3 regions of the Arthrobacter sp. USHLN218 genome follow, and region 3 is predicted to be linked to each of the others. Evidence: riboswitches for the same ligand, from Rfam matches in the RefSeq annotation. Region 3 holds a riboswitch; each other region holds the start of a gene.
What was found. A riboswitch is a leader RNA that binds a small molecule or an ion and turns the genes downstream of it on or off. The one in region 3 is predicted to bind cyclic di-AMP.

Region 1 (4,531 bases), on a different contig from region 3:
CGGGTCCTCTCGAATGCCGCGGTCCTGGCACAGACCTGCGGCGTCGCCCAAGCCGCGGGCGCCGTGCAGTCGGTCCCCGTCGGCCGCCCCGGGCGCGCCGCCGCGATCGCGGAGGAGCTGGAGGCGGAGGGCGTGCTGGTGGGCTGCTTCCGGCCGCCGAGCGTGCCGGACGGCATCTCCCGGGTGCGGCTGACCGCCCGCGCAGACCTCACGGCCGCTCAGACCCGCCGGGCCGCGGAGCTGGTCGCGAGCCGGCTGGCGCCTGCGGTCCAAACCGCCCAGGCCATCCGATGAACTTCCATGTCGTCACCGAACCGGCGCAGGTCCGGGAGGTCATGGGCCGCACGGAAGATTTCCTCCCGACGAACGCGCTCACCGCCGTCGTTCCCCTGACCCCGGCAGCACTGCGCATCCTCAGCCGCGCCCGCTTCGCGCTGCCGCCGGTGCTTGCATCCGCGACCGGCGAGGCGCACCTGCGCGTACGCCGCCTGGTCGCCGGCTTCTTCACCCCCGCGAAGGTCGCTGCCGTCACTCCCCGGGTGCGCGAGCTGGCGGCAAAGCGCTGCGCGGAGGCCGCGGCGGCGCTGCACGGCGGGCCGGTCGACCTGGCGGACATGGTCGCCAAGCACGTCCCGCCGGTGGTGATGGCGGAGCTGATCGGCACCAGCCTGCCGGACCTGGACACACTGAAGCGGTGGAGCCGCGACTCGCTGGAGCTGTTCTGGGGCTGGCCCGATGCCGACCGCCAGCCGGCCCTGGCCGGGAGCGCAGCCGAGTTCTACACCTGGCTGCGCGGCGAAGTTGCCGCCGCGCGGGGCACGGACACACTGTTCGGGGTGCTGGACCGCGCGGGCCTCAAGCAAGCCGAAATCTGCTCGCTGGGCTACTTCCTGGTCATCGCCGGGCAGGAGACCACGGCCCAGCTGATCGCCACCGCGCTCTACCGCACGCTGCAGCACCGGGACCGGTGGCGGCTGCTCGCGGCGGGCGGTTCCGGCCGGGACTTCGTTCGGCAAGTGCTCGCGACCGAATCATCGGTCCACACCTGGCGCCGCGCCGCCGCCCGTGCCACGACGCTGGGCGGCACCGTGCTGCCCGCCGGAGCGGAGATCGTGCTGGAACTCAGCGGCCACCACGGGCCCGACACCGGCGCCACGGCCTACTCGCTGGCCTTCGGCCACGGGCTGCACCGGTGCCTCGGCGCGAAGCTTGCCGAGCTGGAAACCGTGCTGGTCCTCGAGGAGACGGCCCGTGCCCTGCCCGAGGTGCGGCTGCACGGACCGGACCCCGCGTGGCTGCGCCTGCTGTCCTTCCAGAGCCCCCATACCGTCGTCGTCCGGCAGGAGCCCGATTTCCCATGACCACCCCTACACAGCCCGGCCCACAGCCCCTCGAAGCGGACACCGCCCCCGGAATCCGCGGGCTGCCACGCATCATTTTCGTCACCGGCACGGACACCGGCGTGGGCAAGACCAGGACGACGGCGGCGCTTGCCTCCGCGCTGTCCGGCCACCGGAAGGGGCCAGTGGCGGTCTACAAGCCGGCGCAGACCGGCGTGGCTCCGGATGAGCCCGGAGACATCGATGAGGTCCGCGAACTCTCCGGCGTGGACCGGGTCTCCGAAGGCGTCCGGCTGCTGCACCCGATGGCCCCGCCCGCAGCCGCGCGCCGGGAGGGAGCGGTCCTGCCCGGCCTGGACGACCACGTCCGGCACATCCGGGCCGAGGCTGAAACGGCCGCCCATGTACTGGTCGAAGGCGCCGGCGGCCTGCTGGTCGAGCTGGACGGCGAGGGGCATACCCTGGCGGACCTGGCGGCGCGCTTCCCGGACAACTCGGCCACCATCGTCGTCGCCCGCAGCGGCCTGGGTACGCTCAACCACACGCTGCTGACGCTCGAGGCCCTAGGCACCAGGAAGCTGCGCGTGGGCGGTCTCGTGATCGGCTGCTGGCCGTCCGACCCCGACCTCGTGGAAACGGACAATCTCAAATTTTTCTACGGTCTTAATACCCCCCTTTTGGGCGTCGTCCCGGAGGGTACATCCGTCCTAGTCAGGCCGGATTTGCTCGATCAATTCCCAACTGTGGATGAACAGAATCCGAATGTGAAGTTGTCCACATCTGCCCGGATTCGAGTTGGTGGTTACCAAACCGTTATGTAGTGTTGTCGAAGCGTCGGGCCCCTACCCGGCCAGCTCGAGTGGATTGCCTAACTCTGCCACCACAATTCGAGCCCGTTCAGTTACCGCTGGCAGAGGCGGGGGACCCAAGTTTTTCGGGCTTCCACGAAGCCCTTGGGGTTAAGCCGAGGAGTACGTTCCGTACTGCTCCACGGCCGGGTGACTCCCATCCGAACCCGACAGCTCACCTCGTAGGCATTGGGAGAGGCACAACTGTGTTCACGAACAATTCGGCGCGCCACCGCGCCACCCCGGCCCGCAACTTCCTCATCAGCGAGGCCACCAAGTCCGTTTCGGCCAACGCAGGCAAGGTCGGCCGCGGCGCCGCCGTTGTCACCGCCGGTGCCGGCCTGATGCTCGGTGCGGGCATGCCCGCTGCCAACGCCGCCGGCGAGGCCCCGGACCACGCCGCCGCCTACGTGGCGCCGGCCGGTGCCGCCGAAGCCGCCGCCTCCGAGGCCGTGGCCGCAGTTGCACAGTCCGCCGCTTCCTCCCACACCGTGAAGCCGGGCGATACCCTCGGTGCCATCGCCAGCCAGCACGGCGTGGCCCTGGAAGACGTCTTCGCTGCGAACGGCCTGGGCATGGATTCCATCATCTACCCGGGTGACGTCATCGCCCTCTCCGGTGCCGCCGCCGACGCCGCCCCCGCCCCCGCCGCAGAGGCCCCCGCTGCCGAGGCTCCGGCCCCGCAGGTCCAGGCCGCCCCGGCCGGCAGCATGAACGTCTCCCTGGCCAGCGCCGAGATCAGCCCGGCTTCGTCCACCTCCGGCATTGCCGGCATCGCCAAGTCGATGGTCGGCAGCCCCTACGTCTGGGGCGGCACCACCCCGGCCGGCTGGGACTGCTCCGGCTTCACCAAGTGGGTCTACGCCCAGGCCGGGATCAAGCTGCCCCGCACCGCCGCGGCCCAGGCCGCTTTCCTGACCCCGACCAGCAACCCGAAGCCGGGTGACCTGGTGTCGCAGAACGGCGGAAGCCACATCGGCATCTACCTCGGCGGCGGCAAGATGGTCAGCGCCCTGAACCCGGGCGACGGCACCCTGGTCCACCCGACCAGCTGGATGAGCGTCGACGGCTACTACACCGCTCGCTAAAACTTAGGCTTCCGGGCCGGCCCTTCCCCCATAGGCCGTCCCGGGATCACGGAGCAGCTCCGTCGGATTCGTTCCGGCGGAGCTGCTCCTTTTAACCCCCGGAGCCCGGAATTCCCTCTTCCGGGGGACCCGGTCCGCCCGTCCGGGGGATCTCCGGCGCGGCGGGCCTGGCCAGACTGAAGCCATGACTACTTCACCCGCACCATCCCCCGGTCCCCTGCCGCCGTCGGATAGCGTTCCGGCCGCCGCACCCCAGCCGTCCCGCCTACGGGAGGGCGGACCGGTTTCCGCCGCGCCGCTGCTCACCGCCGTAGCCGCGCTCATCTACGCCGCCGCCGCCTTCGCCGTCGTTCTTCCCGGCCGGAAGCTGCCGCTCGCCGACCCCGCCGTACCCGTGGAATTGGCCCCGCTGAACGGTCCGCTCGGCGAGGTGCTCATGTACCTGCTGCCCGCGGGCGCCGTGCTCGGCGGACTGCTGGCGCTGGCGGTCCACGTGCGCCGGCGCCCGCGCCGGCTGCTGGCAGGCGCCGCCGTGGCGTTTGCCCTCCTCTATGCGGCCGCGGTCCTGCTGCTCGCCGTGGACACCCGCATCCTGACCATGCTGGGTTATGTTCCCTTCCTGCTGGTGCTCGCGCTCACCGATCCTGCTGCCCTGCCGGAAAACTACGGCTGGCCGATCGTCGGGCACCAGCTCGTGCTGCTGGCCGGGGTGGCGCTCTGGACCATGACCGCGGCCGCCAGCCTTCGGAAGTCCTCCGGCGCGTGCCTGCGCTGCGGCCGCAATGGCGGCGGCGGCCGGTTCGCCGCCGCCACCCGCCGACGGGGCACGCCCGTGACCATAGCCGCCGCTGCGATTCCCGCGGTCTACGGAGCCACACGGTTCGCGTGGGCGGCCGGGATCCCGCTGGGGATCAGCCCGGAGGTCCTGGCCATGATGCAGGAGACCGGCATGGTCTACGCAGGCCTCGCCCTGGCCTCGATGGCGCTGCTTGGCACGCTCCTGACGCTCGGGCTCCTTTGCCGCTGGGGTTCCGTCTTTCCCCGCTGGATCCCCTGGCTAGGCGGACGCCGGGTGCCGATCCTGCTCGCGGTCATTCCGGCCGGCCTGGTCTCCGTCGTGGTAGTCCCGGCCGGAGCCGCCTATTTGAGGATCTTCACCTCGGGAATCTCCACCGGAATTCCGTTCGATGCGGTCAACTGGGCCACTGGCGCGCCCACCCTGCTCTGGGTCGTGTGGGGCCCGCTGCTGGCGGCT
Region 2 (4,531 bases), on a different contig from region 3:
CGGTTTCGGCCGACCCGGCGGGGTCTTGTCCAAGCACTTCGCGGCCGGCAGACCAGGCCTTCTCCCTGGCCGCCGCCCAGGCAACGGAGTCAGGCTCGGCGCTCACGCCTGCGCTGGCTGGTCCGGGTCGGCTGCGTCGCCGTGCCGCCGGGCCACCTCGTCTGCAACCCGGCTCGCCGCGCGCATCGCGGTCTCGGCGGAGGCCTGGCCGGAAGCCACGGCCAAACCGGCGGCGTAGCCGACAATGAACGTCGTCACCGGGGCCGCGGGCCGGACCACGCTGTGGGCCGCCACGCCGGCCAGGCCGAGTACCGATTCAAGGTCGACGGGCGTGTCCTCGATTTCGAGGGCGGCGAGCAGTTCCGCGACAAAGGGTTGCAGCTGCTCTTCGACGGCGGCCATCCGGTCCTCCGATGTTCTCCCCGGCGGGCGGGGCTAGGCACGATCTTTAGATCAGGCTACGGCGCAGGCCGCTCGATGCCAAAGCGCCCGGCATCCTCCCACGTGTCCACGTCGTCGGTAGCCGCGGCGGCCAGCGGAAACCGGGCCGCGGGCAGGTCCGCAATCAGCTTGCGCACCGAAAGCCCCTGCAGTTCGGCCGCGGTGAACCGGGCCAGTGCCTCCCGGAGCGCACGGCTGTCCGCGCAGCACGCCAGCGGCTGGACCCGTCCGCCGGCGTCAACGGGCAGCCACAGCCGCACGGAGGGATCGGCGGCGACGGCGTCCAGCAGCTGCCCGGGCAGCCGACCGGCGGCGGGCATGTCGCAGGCAAGGATCAAGGTGAGGCCCGCGCCCCGCGCGCCTCCGCCGTCGTACTCCTTTCCGGTTCCCTGGTCCAGCGCCGCAACACCGGCCGCGATGCCGGCGGCCGGACCGGCGAAGGGAGGGTCTTCCCGGGTCAAGACGACTGCGGGAGCGTCGGCGCCGCGGCGGAACGCGGCCAACTCGCCAGCCAGCTCTCCGGGGCCAACCACGGCAATCCGCCGCGCCCCGCTGACTGCTTCCAGGGTCCGCAGCAGCAGCGTTTTGCCGTCCAGCCGCAGCAAGGCCTTCGGCGTGCCGGACAGGCGCGAGGATCTGCCGCCGGCCAGGACGACGGCGTCAAAAGTACGGTCCATCAGGCCGCCGGATTGCGGTCCAGGAACTCGCTCCAGGCCGGGGCGGGCCGGTCGAGTTCGCGGATCCGCCAATGAGTGCCGTGAGGTGCGCGCGGAACGATCCGCAGGTGCCAGCCCAGCTGGTTCAGGGTGCGGTCCCCCTTGGCGTTATTGCACCGCAGGCAGCAGGCCACAAGGTTCTCCCAGCTGTCCTCCCCGCCGCGCGAACGCGGCTTGACATGGTCTACCGTGTTGGCGGTCTTGCCGCAGTAGGCGCACAGGTAGCCGTCCCGGCGCAGCACGCCGCGGCGGGTGACCGTCGTGTCCTGCCGGTACGGGATTTTGATGTAGCGGTTGAGCAGGATCACGGAGGGACGTCCCAGGATGTCGTTCGGTCCGACCACCGGGTCCCCGTCTTCGGCGATGACGCTCGCTTTGCCAGTGAGCACAAGGAGCAGCGCCCGGCGGAAGGTCACTACCGCCAGCGGCTCATATCCAGCGTTCAGAACGAGTGTGCGCATCGCACATTCCTGTTCGTCCGACCACGTCCGGTCAGCGGGATCACTGCTGTGCCCGGCCATGATGTTTCGTCACCGACAAGAGTTAGAGTAAGCGCAATTCGCGGCGCTGCGCTAATTCTTTCCGCTGCCGGACCGGCGCCGCTTCTCGCGGGCATCAGCTGAAACCTTTTGTCGCCACGCATTAACGACGGAACGCCGCACCGTTGCGGTGCGGCGTTCCGTGGACGCGTCGGCCGCCGGGATGCTGTGCAACCGGCCGGCTTAGGGTCGTGCTTAGGCGCTGGGACGGATGAAGACCGGGCCCGAGCCGATGTAGGCGTCGGCCAGGGTCGTGGTGTATCCGGTCCAGCCGCCGTGGATGGCCTGGCCGTTGCCCACGTAGATGGCGATGTGGGGAACGCCGGCTCCGGCGTCGTCGTAGTAGATCATGTCGCCCGGCTGGGGCGTGGAGACCTGGGTGCCGTAGGCGAAGAACTGGGCGGGGGCGAGGTCGCCGACGGAGATGCCTGCGGAGCGCAGGGCGTTCTCGACCATGGCGGTGCAGTCCTGGGAAACGCCGATCTGGCTGTAGGCGGAGGCGACCAGGGCGGCACCGATGCCGCTGGCGGCTACATCGGTCTTCTTCTCTTCCTTGGGGGCCGAGGCAGCCGGAGCTTCTTCGGCGGGTGACTCTGAGGCGGGTGCTTCTTCGGCGGGCGCCACTTCTTCAGCGACAGCTTCAACGACCGGTTCCGGCTCTTCCACCGGCGCCGGCGTGGAGCTGATGCTCGGGCGGTCGAATTCGAGGTCGGCGGTGCTGGAAGCCTGGACGGCCTCGACCTGGATGCGGGAGGGAGCGGAGGCGGCTGCCTGGACGGAGGCGTCGCGCTGGACGGCGGTTGCCTGGGCGGGAACGCCAACGGTCAGGACCAGTCCGGACGCAGCAGCGATGACCGCAGCCTGGCGACCTACGGAACCGGCGTTCGAGGAAACAGCCTTGGAGATCGTCTCCAACGGGCTGGTACGCACGGGGACGGCACGATGGCGACCCGTGACAGAAGTGTTCTTAGACACGATCAATACCTCTCCCCATGCCTGCGAGGTGAGCTGTCGGGTTCGGATGGGAGTCATCCGGCCATGGGCATTTCCGGCAATTGTCCGTAAATGGCCCAAAACTTAACCCCAAGGGTTTCTACTGAAACCCGTAAAGTGGTTCCCCCGCCCCTGCCATGCGAATTTTTTGTGCGAACGGACCCCGGTCGGTGGCAGAGCTCGGCAATCCATCCGGAGGAGCCAAATCATCTCTGCGATTTGGCACGAGTTAGAGAATATACGATCACCGGATATAAGTCACATTCAGATCACAGCGCGGCGACGGAACGATCACGACGGAAGCGTCGCAGGTCGGAACGATTCACCAACTGCGAGCAAAAGCCGGGCTAAACCGGCCGGAAGTGAATTCCGCCACAGCAGCCTAAGCACCGCGGAATCGTTGCGGAATGACAACGGAACGGACTTGGCATTGCGGAGAAAATTCCAGGCAGGGCAGGCCCGGCCATTTCGTCGGATACCGCTGCGGCCATTTCATCCGCCGCCGAGGAAAGGTTTAGAGCCAGCCCTTCGGATCCACCATGTCCCCATTCACGACAACTTCGAAATGGAGGTGGCAGCCGGTGGAATTGCCGGTCGTGCCGCTCTGGGCGAGGAGGTCGCCGCGGGTGACCTTGTCGCCCACCTCGGCACTGATGCTGGTGAGGTGGTTGTAGGTGGTCTTCAGCCCGTTGCCGTGGTCCACGACGACGCGGTTCCCATAGCCGCCTGCCCAGCCGGCTTCGGTCACGGTACCGCCGGCTGCCGAGTAGACCGGGCTGCCGCACGCTGCCCCGTAGTCCTGGCCGGTATGCATTTCCCCGGCGTAACCGGTAACCGGGTTGACCCGGAAGCCGAACGGGGAGGTCATCTTCATGCTGTCCATCGGCTGGGACAGCGTCCCTTCGCTGCCGATCGGCTTGGCGTCTTCCCCGGCGGCCACCATGACCTGCTCGAGCTTCGTGTCCGGGTCGAACGTGCTGCCCAGGCCGGTCCGCTGGAACTGGAGTTCGACCTCGGCCGCGGCAGTGACCGGCTGTCCGGAAACCGCGACCGCTCCTGCTGCCTCGGGCAGGTCCGCACCGGGGGCGGCCGTTCCGGCCGTCGTCGGCAAAATGATAGTCAGCGCCAGCCCCGAGGCAGCGGCGGCGACGGCAGCCTTGTGGCCTGCCCCGCGGAACGACGGCCTCGGTGATGCTGCAACTTCGGCGCGGCGGCGGCCGGTGGCTGCGGTGCGTGGCCGCCGGGCCGGAGCGGGCGCGGCTGAACGGCGCCGTCCCGTTGCTCTTAGTTCTGACAACAGTCTTCCCTCTCCTGGAAGCCTGCGAAGTTAGCTGTCGGGTTCGAGTAGAAGAAACTCGGCCACGCCGGGCATGCGGCATCAGCGGACAAACGCAGCTGGTGCCGAACCCGGGCGAGGCTTCACCCCAAGGCAGCTGAACGGTGCTGCCGTTTGGATGGGTCCTCCGCCCCTGTCGGATCGAGACGCTGATCCGCCGACAGGGTTCGGCTGCGGATCAGGTAACGCCAATGCATCGGCGCCAAGCACCAACTATAGGGGCATACCGCCGCAAGTGATAAATCCGTTATCCAACTCTGTGGATAACGGATTTATCCGTCGTGACCAGGGCGGAGACGTTCCTAGCCCAGGGCGACAAAGATGTGGGCTGCGACTTCGGGCGGAAGCTCGAGGGCTCCATCGATGCCGGGCACACGGACCGAGATGTACTCGCCGGCCGTGGCCAGCTGCAGCTCCGCACCCGGCTTGAGGCCGCCCTCTTCCAGCTGGACCAGCAGTTCCGGGTCCACCTGGATCGGTTCGGCCAGCCGGACGATGACCACCCG
Region 3 (4,531 bases):
CTGATCGCCGAGGGCAAGGTGCGCCACTTCGGCCTGTCCGAGGCGAGCGAAACCAATATCCGCCGCGCCCACGCCGTCCAGCCCATCGCAGTCATCCAGGACCACTACTCGCTGTGGATGCGGGAGCCGGAAACCACGAAGTTCGGGGTCTGCGAGGAGCTCGGGATCGGACTGGTCGCCTGGGGCCCGCTCGGACAGGGCTTCCTCACCGGCGGCATCACCCGGGACATGAAGTTCGACCACCCCAATGATCTCCGCGCGGACTTCCCGCGCTTCATCCCGGAGGCACTCGAGGCGAACTTCGCCCTGGTCGACTTCCTTAAGGATTTCGGCACCGAAAAAGGCGCCTCCCCGGCACAGATCGCCCTCGCCTGGCTGCTGGCGCAGAAACCCTGGGTCGTGCCGATCCCCGGCGGCACACACCTGACCCACCTGGACGACAATCTGCCCGCAGCCGACCTCGAACTCACCGCGAACGACCTCCGGCGGATCGACGAAGCCCTCGCCGCCCTCGACCTCGTCGGCGCACCCCTCTCCGCCGGGCTCGACGCCGCCATCGACCGCGACCGCTAACCACAGGCAACCTACCGGCCCCGACTCCATCGAAGCCGGCCGGCTTAACACGCCGGCACTCATGGGGGTACTGACAGGCACTCCCAGGCGATCCATGCCCGGTGTTGACTGAAACCCGACACAACCACTAAGGAACCCCACCATGCGAGCAACACTGATGTACGGCGCCGGAGACGTGCGCGTCGAAGCCGTCCCCAACCCCGCCATCCAGGAACCCGCCGACGCGATCGTGCGCATCGTCGCAGGCTGCATCTGCGGCAGCGACCTGTGGCCCTACGCCTCCATGCCGCAGACCCCCGAGGGCGCGCGGATGGGTCACGAATTCGTCGGCATCGTCGAAGAACTCGGATCCGAGGTGACCGGCCTAGCGATCGGGGACTTCGTCATCGCACCGTTCGTCGCTTCCGACGGTACGTGCGATTTCTGCCGGGAGGGACTGCAGACCTCCTGCCGCCACGGGGCCCACTGGGGCGGACATGATGACGGGGGCCAGGGTGAATTCGCCCGTGTCCCGCAGGCCTCCGGGACCTTGGTCGTTGTCCCTGCCGGCTTCGATGAGAAGCTGATTCCGTCACTGTTGAGCCTCTCCGATGTGATGTCGACCGGATACCATGCGGCCAAGAAGGCCGGCATCGCGCCAGGCCAGACGGTCACGGTGATCGGTGACGGCGCGGTCGGCCTCTCAGCGGTCATCTCCGCCAAGCTGATGGGCGCCTCGCGCATCATCCTCATGGGACGGCACCCGGACCGCACGGACCTTGGCCGCGAATTCGGTGCCACCGACGTGGTTTCCGAACGCGGTGAGGAGGGCATCACCAGGGTCAAGGAACTCACGAACGGCGAGGGCACGCACGCCGTGCTCGAAGCCGTGGGCCTCAAGCCTGCGCTCGAGATGGCCATTGGCGTCGTCCGTGACGGCGGCGTCATCAGCCGCGTCGGGGCACCGCAGTTCTCCGACGTGCCGCTCGGGTTCCCCGAGTTCATGCGCAACATCACGCTCACCGGCGGCGTCGCGCCCGCCAGGGCGTACATCGACGAACTACTGCCGCTCGTGCTCGACGGCACCATCGAACCGGGCAAGGTCTTTGACCGGACCATTGGCTTGGACGACGTGCCTGCAGGCTATCGGGCAATGGCCAGCCGCGAAGCCCTGAAGGTACTCGTTCGCCCGTGACCCAGGTCCCGGGACCGACAATGGCCCCGGGACCTGCGTTTTGCCTGCTCAGCGCGTGCGTGAGCACGAACACATGTCACGGGTTTGTAACGATTCAGCAGGGGGCGATACGTTAGATGGCGCCATGCTCCGGACGGTGCCATGGCCTGGTGCGCACGCCGAACTCTGCCAGCGTACCTGTCCGTTCAATTGCACTGGCAGAGGTGGAGGAACCATCATCGGCGCCACCGGCGCCTTGGGGTGAAGTGCGGCCAGCCGAAGCAGTTCCTGCTGTGCGGCGGCCGCGCCGGGATGCTCTCTCTCGAATCCGACAGCTAACTTCTCAGGCGTGTAGAGAGGATTCCCGTGAAGATTCACTCATCGCGCGGTCGCCGGCGTGCCGGCTCCGCCGTTCCACCCGGCCGCCGCGTTCGCGGCCGCCGAAGCGCCGCCGCAGCCTCCTCTGCGGCCGGACTCTCCTCGGTTCGGAAGCCGGTGGCGTTCACCGGCATCGCCGCCGTCGCCACCGGGCTGGCAGCGGCCGTGGTCCTGCCGCTGATTCAGCCAGCGGAACCGGATGCCGCGGGCAACCCCTCGGACGCCAAGACGTTCACGACGACCGGATCGGTAGCGGTATCGACCAGCAGCACGACTCCCGCGTACGACCGGCCCACGGTGGACAGCAAGGCGGCCTCCACCGAGGCTGAACCAAAGCCGGCGGCAGGCGACGTGCTGCCGACCGCCGGCGCCGCTTCCCCGCAGGTCCCCGCGGCAGGAGCGAATGGCCCTGCCGAGGAGCCTGCTGCCGTCCCGACCAGCGACGGTGCGGGAGCAACGGGGACGCCGGAGGCTGCGAGCGCCCCGGCCACCGGCTCGACCCGGGACAAGGCGGCGGCCGCGACCGGTCCGTCCCGGGCCGCCACCGCGGACCCGACCTCGGTGCCGGAATCGACGGGCACGGCGGCGGCCGCGACCGGTCCGTCCCGGGCCGCCACCGCGGACCCGACCTCGGTGCCGGAATCGACGGGCACGGCGTCGTCCGCGCCGGCGAGCCCGCGCCCCACCGCATCCGCCACCCGCACCGAGCGGGCCGTGCCCGACCAGACCGCTCCGGCCCAGCGCAGCGCGCGGGCCACGACGTCGGTGTCTCCGAAGCCTGCTCCGTCCACCGAAACGACCGCTCCCGGTGGTCTTCCCGTGCCTGGCGTATCGGTGGAAATCGGCACTTCGGAGGGCGAAGCGGCGCTGGGGAAGCTTCGGGCAGTGCGCGGCGAGACCGTCGACGACCCGAACTGGCGCTGGATCCGCGCGCATCTGCACGGGCGCGAGGAAGAACGCAGCCGCTAGGCCCTCGTGCTGGTCCGCGGGGACAGAATCCCGCACGCCCCTGCCTCGGACCTGCGGCGGGAGTACGACGGCGGAACTCACGTTCCGCCGTCGTACTTGCTTGAGCTGCGGGCAGCTCAACGGCGGCTCGACCAATTCCCGGATGCGGGATTACCGTTGAGATGGAGTCCGATGATGGACGATTTCAACGCACTGGTGGACACGGCGCGGACGGCCTACGCCCGCGGTGACTGGCATGCCGCCTATCGGGATTTCGGGCGCGCCAGGGAGCTCTCCGGATTGTCAGCGGCGGATCTTGGCCTGCTGGGCAGCGCCGCCTGGTGGGTCGGGGAGGTCCGGGAATCGCTGTCCCTGTCCGAGGAGGTGTACCACCGCTTCCTGGACGGTGGCGAGCCGGCCGAAGCGGCCATGAAAGCGTTGAACCTGGGCCTGTTGTGGTTCATCCGGGGCGACCTCGTGATTGCCTCCGGCTGGGCCAGCCGGGCTCGGCGGATCCTGGCCGACATGCCGGAGGGGCCGGCGCAGGGCTACCTGCTGTACCTGGACGCGTCAATTGCCTTCGACTTCAGCCCCGACGGACCGGCGGCGCAGGCCGCGGCACGGCTGCAGGAGCTGGCCCGCCGGCACCGCGCACCGGAGCTGACCTCGTTCGGGTTGGTCCTGTCCGGGCTGGTCGATCTGCGCGCCGGCAGGACGGCGTCGGGTTTCGCGCAGCTGGATGAGGCGATGCTGCCCGTGCTCGCCGGGGCGATCCCGCCGGAATGGGCCGGGGACATCTACTGCACGGTGATCCATGCCTGCCATGAACTGGGGGACCTGCCGCGCATGAGCGCCTGGACCCGCGCCACGGAGCAATGGTGCCAGCAGTTCCACGGGGAAGTGGTCTACGCGGGCATCTGCCGCATCCACCGGCTGCAGCTGCTCAGTGTGGAGGGCCGGTGGGGCGAGGCGGAGGCGGCCATCGAGCGCAGCGGCGCGGAGCTGGTCGGCCGGAACAACTGGGTGGCGGGCGAGGCCTTCTACCAACTGGGCGAGCTGAGGCGGCTCCGCGGCGATGCCGGCGGAGCGCAGGCAGCCTACGCCCGCGCCCGCGAGCTGGGCACTGACCCGCAGCCGGGGGAGTCCCTGCTGCAGCAGGCGGCGGGCCATAGCGACGCGGCATGGGCCGGGCTGTGCTCGGCGCTGGCCGGGCGGGACCGGCTGGCGTGCGCGCGCCTGCTCGAGCCGGCGGTCTGCATTGCCCTGGCCCGGGGGCTGCGGGACGAAGCGGAACGGTTCTGCACCCAGCTGGAGGAAACGGCGGCCGAATTCGGCACGGCCTGCTTCCGCGCGTGGGCCGGACACGCCAGGGCGGAAGTGCTGGTCGACGCGGCAGACTTTGCGCACGCCCTGCCCCGGCTGCAGTCTGCGGCCGCGGGATACCGGGCGCTGCAGGCCCGGTATGAGACGGCCAGGCTC

Region 1: it holds a riboswitch for cyclic di-AMP, as region 3 does, so the genes downstream of both, WFH44_RS04010 (C40 family peptidase) here and WFH44_RS16910 (hypothetical protein) in region 3, are expected to answer to the same signal.
Region 2: it holds a riboswitch for cyclic di-AMP, as region 3 does, so the genes downstream of both, WFH44_RS20480 (C40 family peptidase) here and WFH44_RS16910 (hypothetical protein) in region 3, are expected to answer to the same signal.

Annotation. Positions count from the first base shown of each region.
Region 1 is NZ_JBBCYT010000002.1:90,972-95,502, reverse strand. Features, by position in the region: gene WFH44_RS04025 (aminotransferase class I/II-fold pyridoxal phosphate-dependent enzyme) at 1-294, shown strand, start outside; gene WFH44_RS04020 (cytochrome P450) at 291-1,361, shown strand; gene bioD (dethiobiotin synthase) at 1,358-2,161, shown strand; cyclic di-AMP (ydaO/yuaA leader) riboswitch at 2,221-2,391, shown strand; gene WFH44_RS04010 (C40 family peptidase) at 2,395-3,276, shown strand; gene WFH44_RS04005 (hypothetical protein) at 3,461-4,531, shown strand, end outside.
Region 2 is NZ_JBBCYT010000012.1:75,475-80,005, reverse strand. Features, by position in the region: gene WFH44_RS20500 (molybdopterin molybdotransferase MoeA) at 1-106, opposite strand, end outside; gene WFH44_RS20495 (DUF6457 domain-containing protein) at 103-402, opposite strand; gene mobA (molybdenum cofactor guanylyltransferase) at 459-1,118, opposite strand; gene WFH44_RS20485 (HNH endonuclease) at 1,118-1,618, opposite strand; gene WFH44_RS20480 (C40 family peptidase) at 1,892-2,671, opposite strand; cyclic di-AMP (ydaO/yuaA leader) riboswitch at 2,676-2,841, opposite strand; gene WFH44_RS20475 (M23 family metallopeptidase) at 3,204-3,800, opposite strand; cyclic di-AMP (ydaO/yuaA leader) riboswitch at 3,991-4,208, opposite strand; gene WFH44_RS20470 (metal-dependent transcriptional regulator) at 4,328-4,531, opposite strand, start outside.
Region 3 is NZ_JBBCYT010000007.1:269,895-274,425, forward strand. Features, by position in the region: gene WFH44_RS16900 (aldo/keto reductase) at 1-573, shown strand, start outside; gene WFH44_RS16905 (zinc-dependent alcohol dehydrogenase family protein) at 716-1,747, shown strand; cyclic di-AMP (ydaO/yuaA leader) riboswitch at 1,898-2,090, shown strand; gene WFH44_RS16910 (hypothetical protein) at 2,093-3,073, shown strand; gene WFH44_RS16915 (response regulator transcription factor) at 3,245-4,531, shown strand, end outside.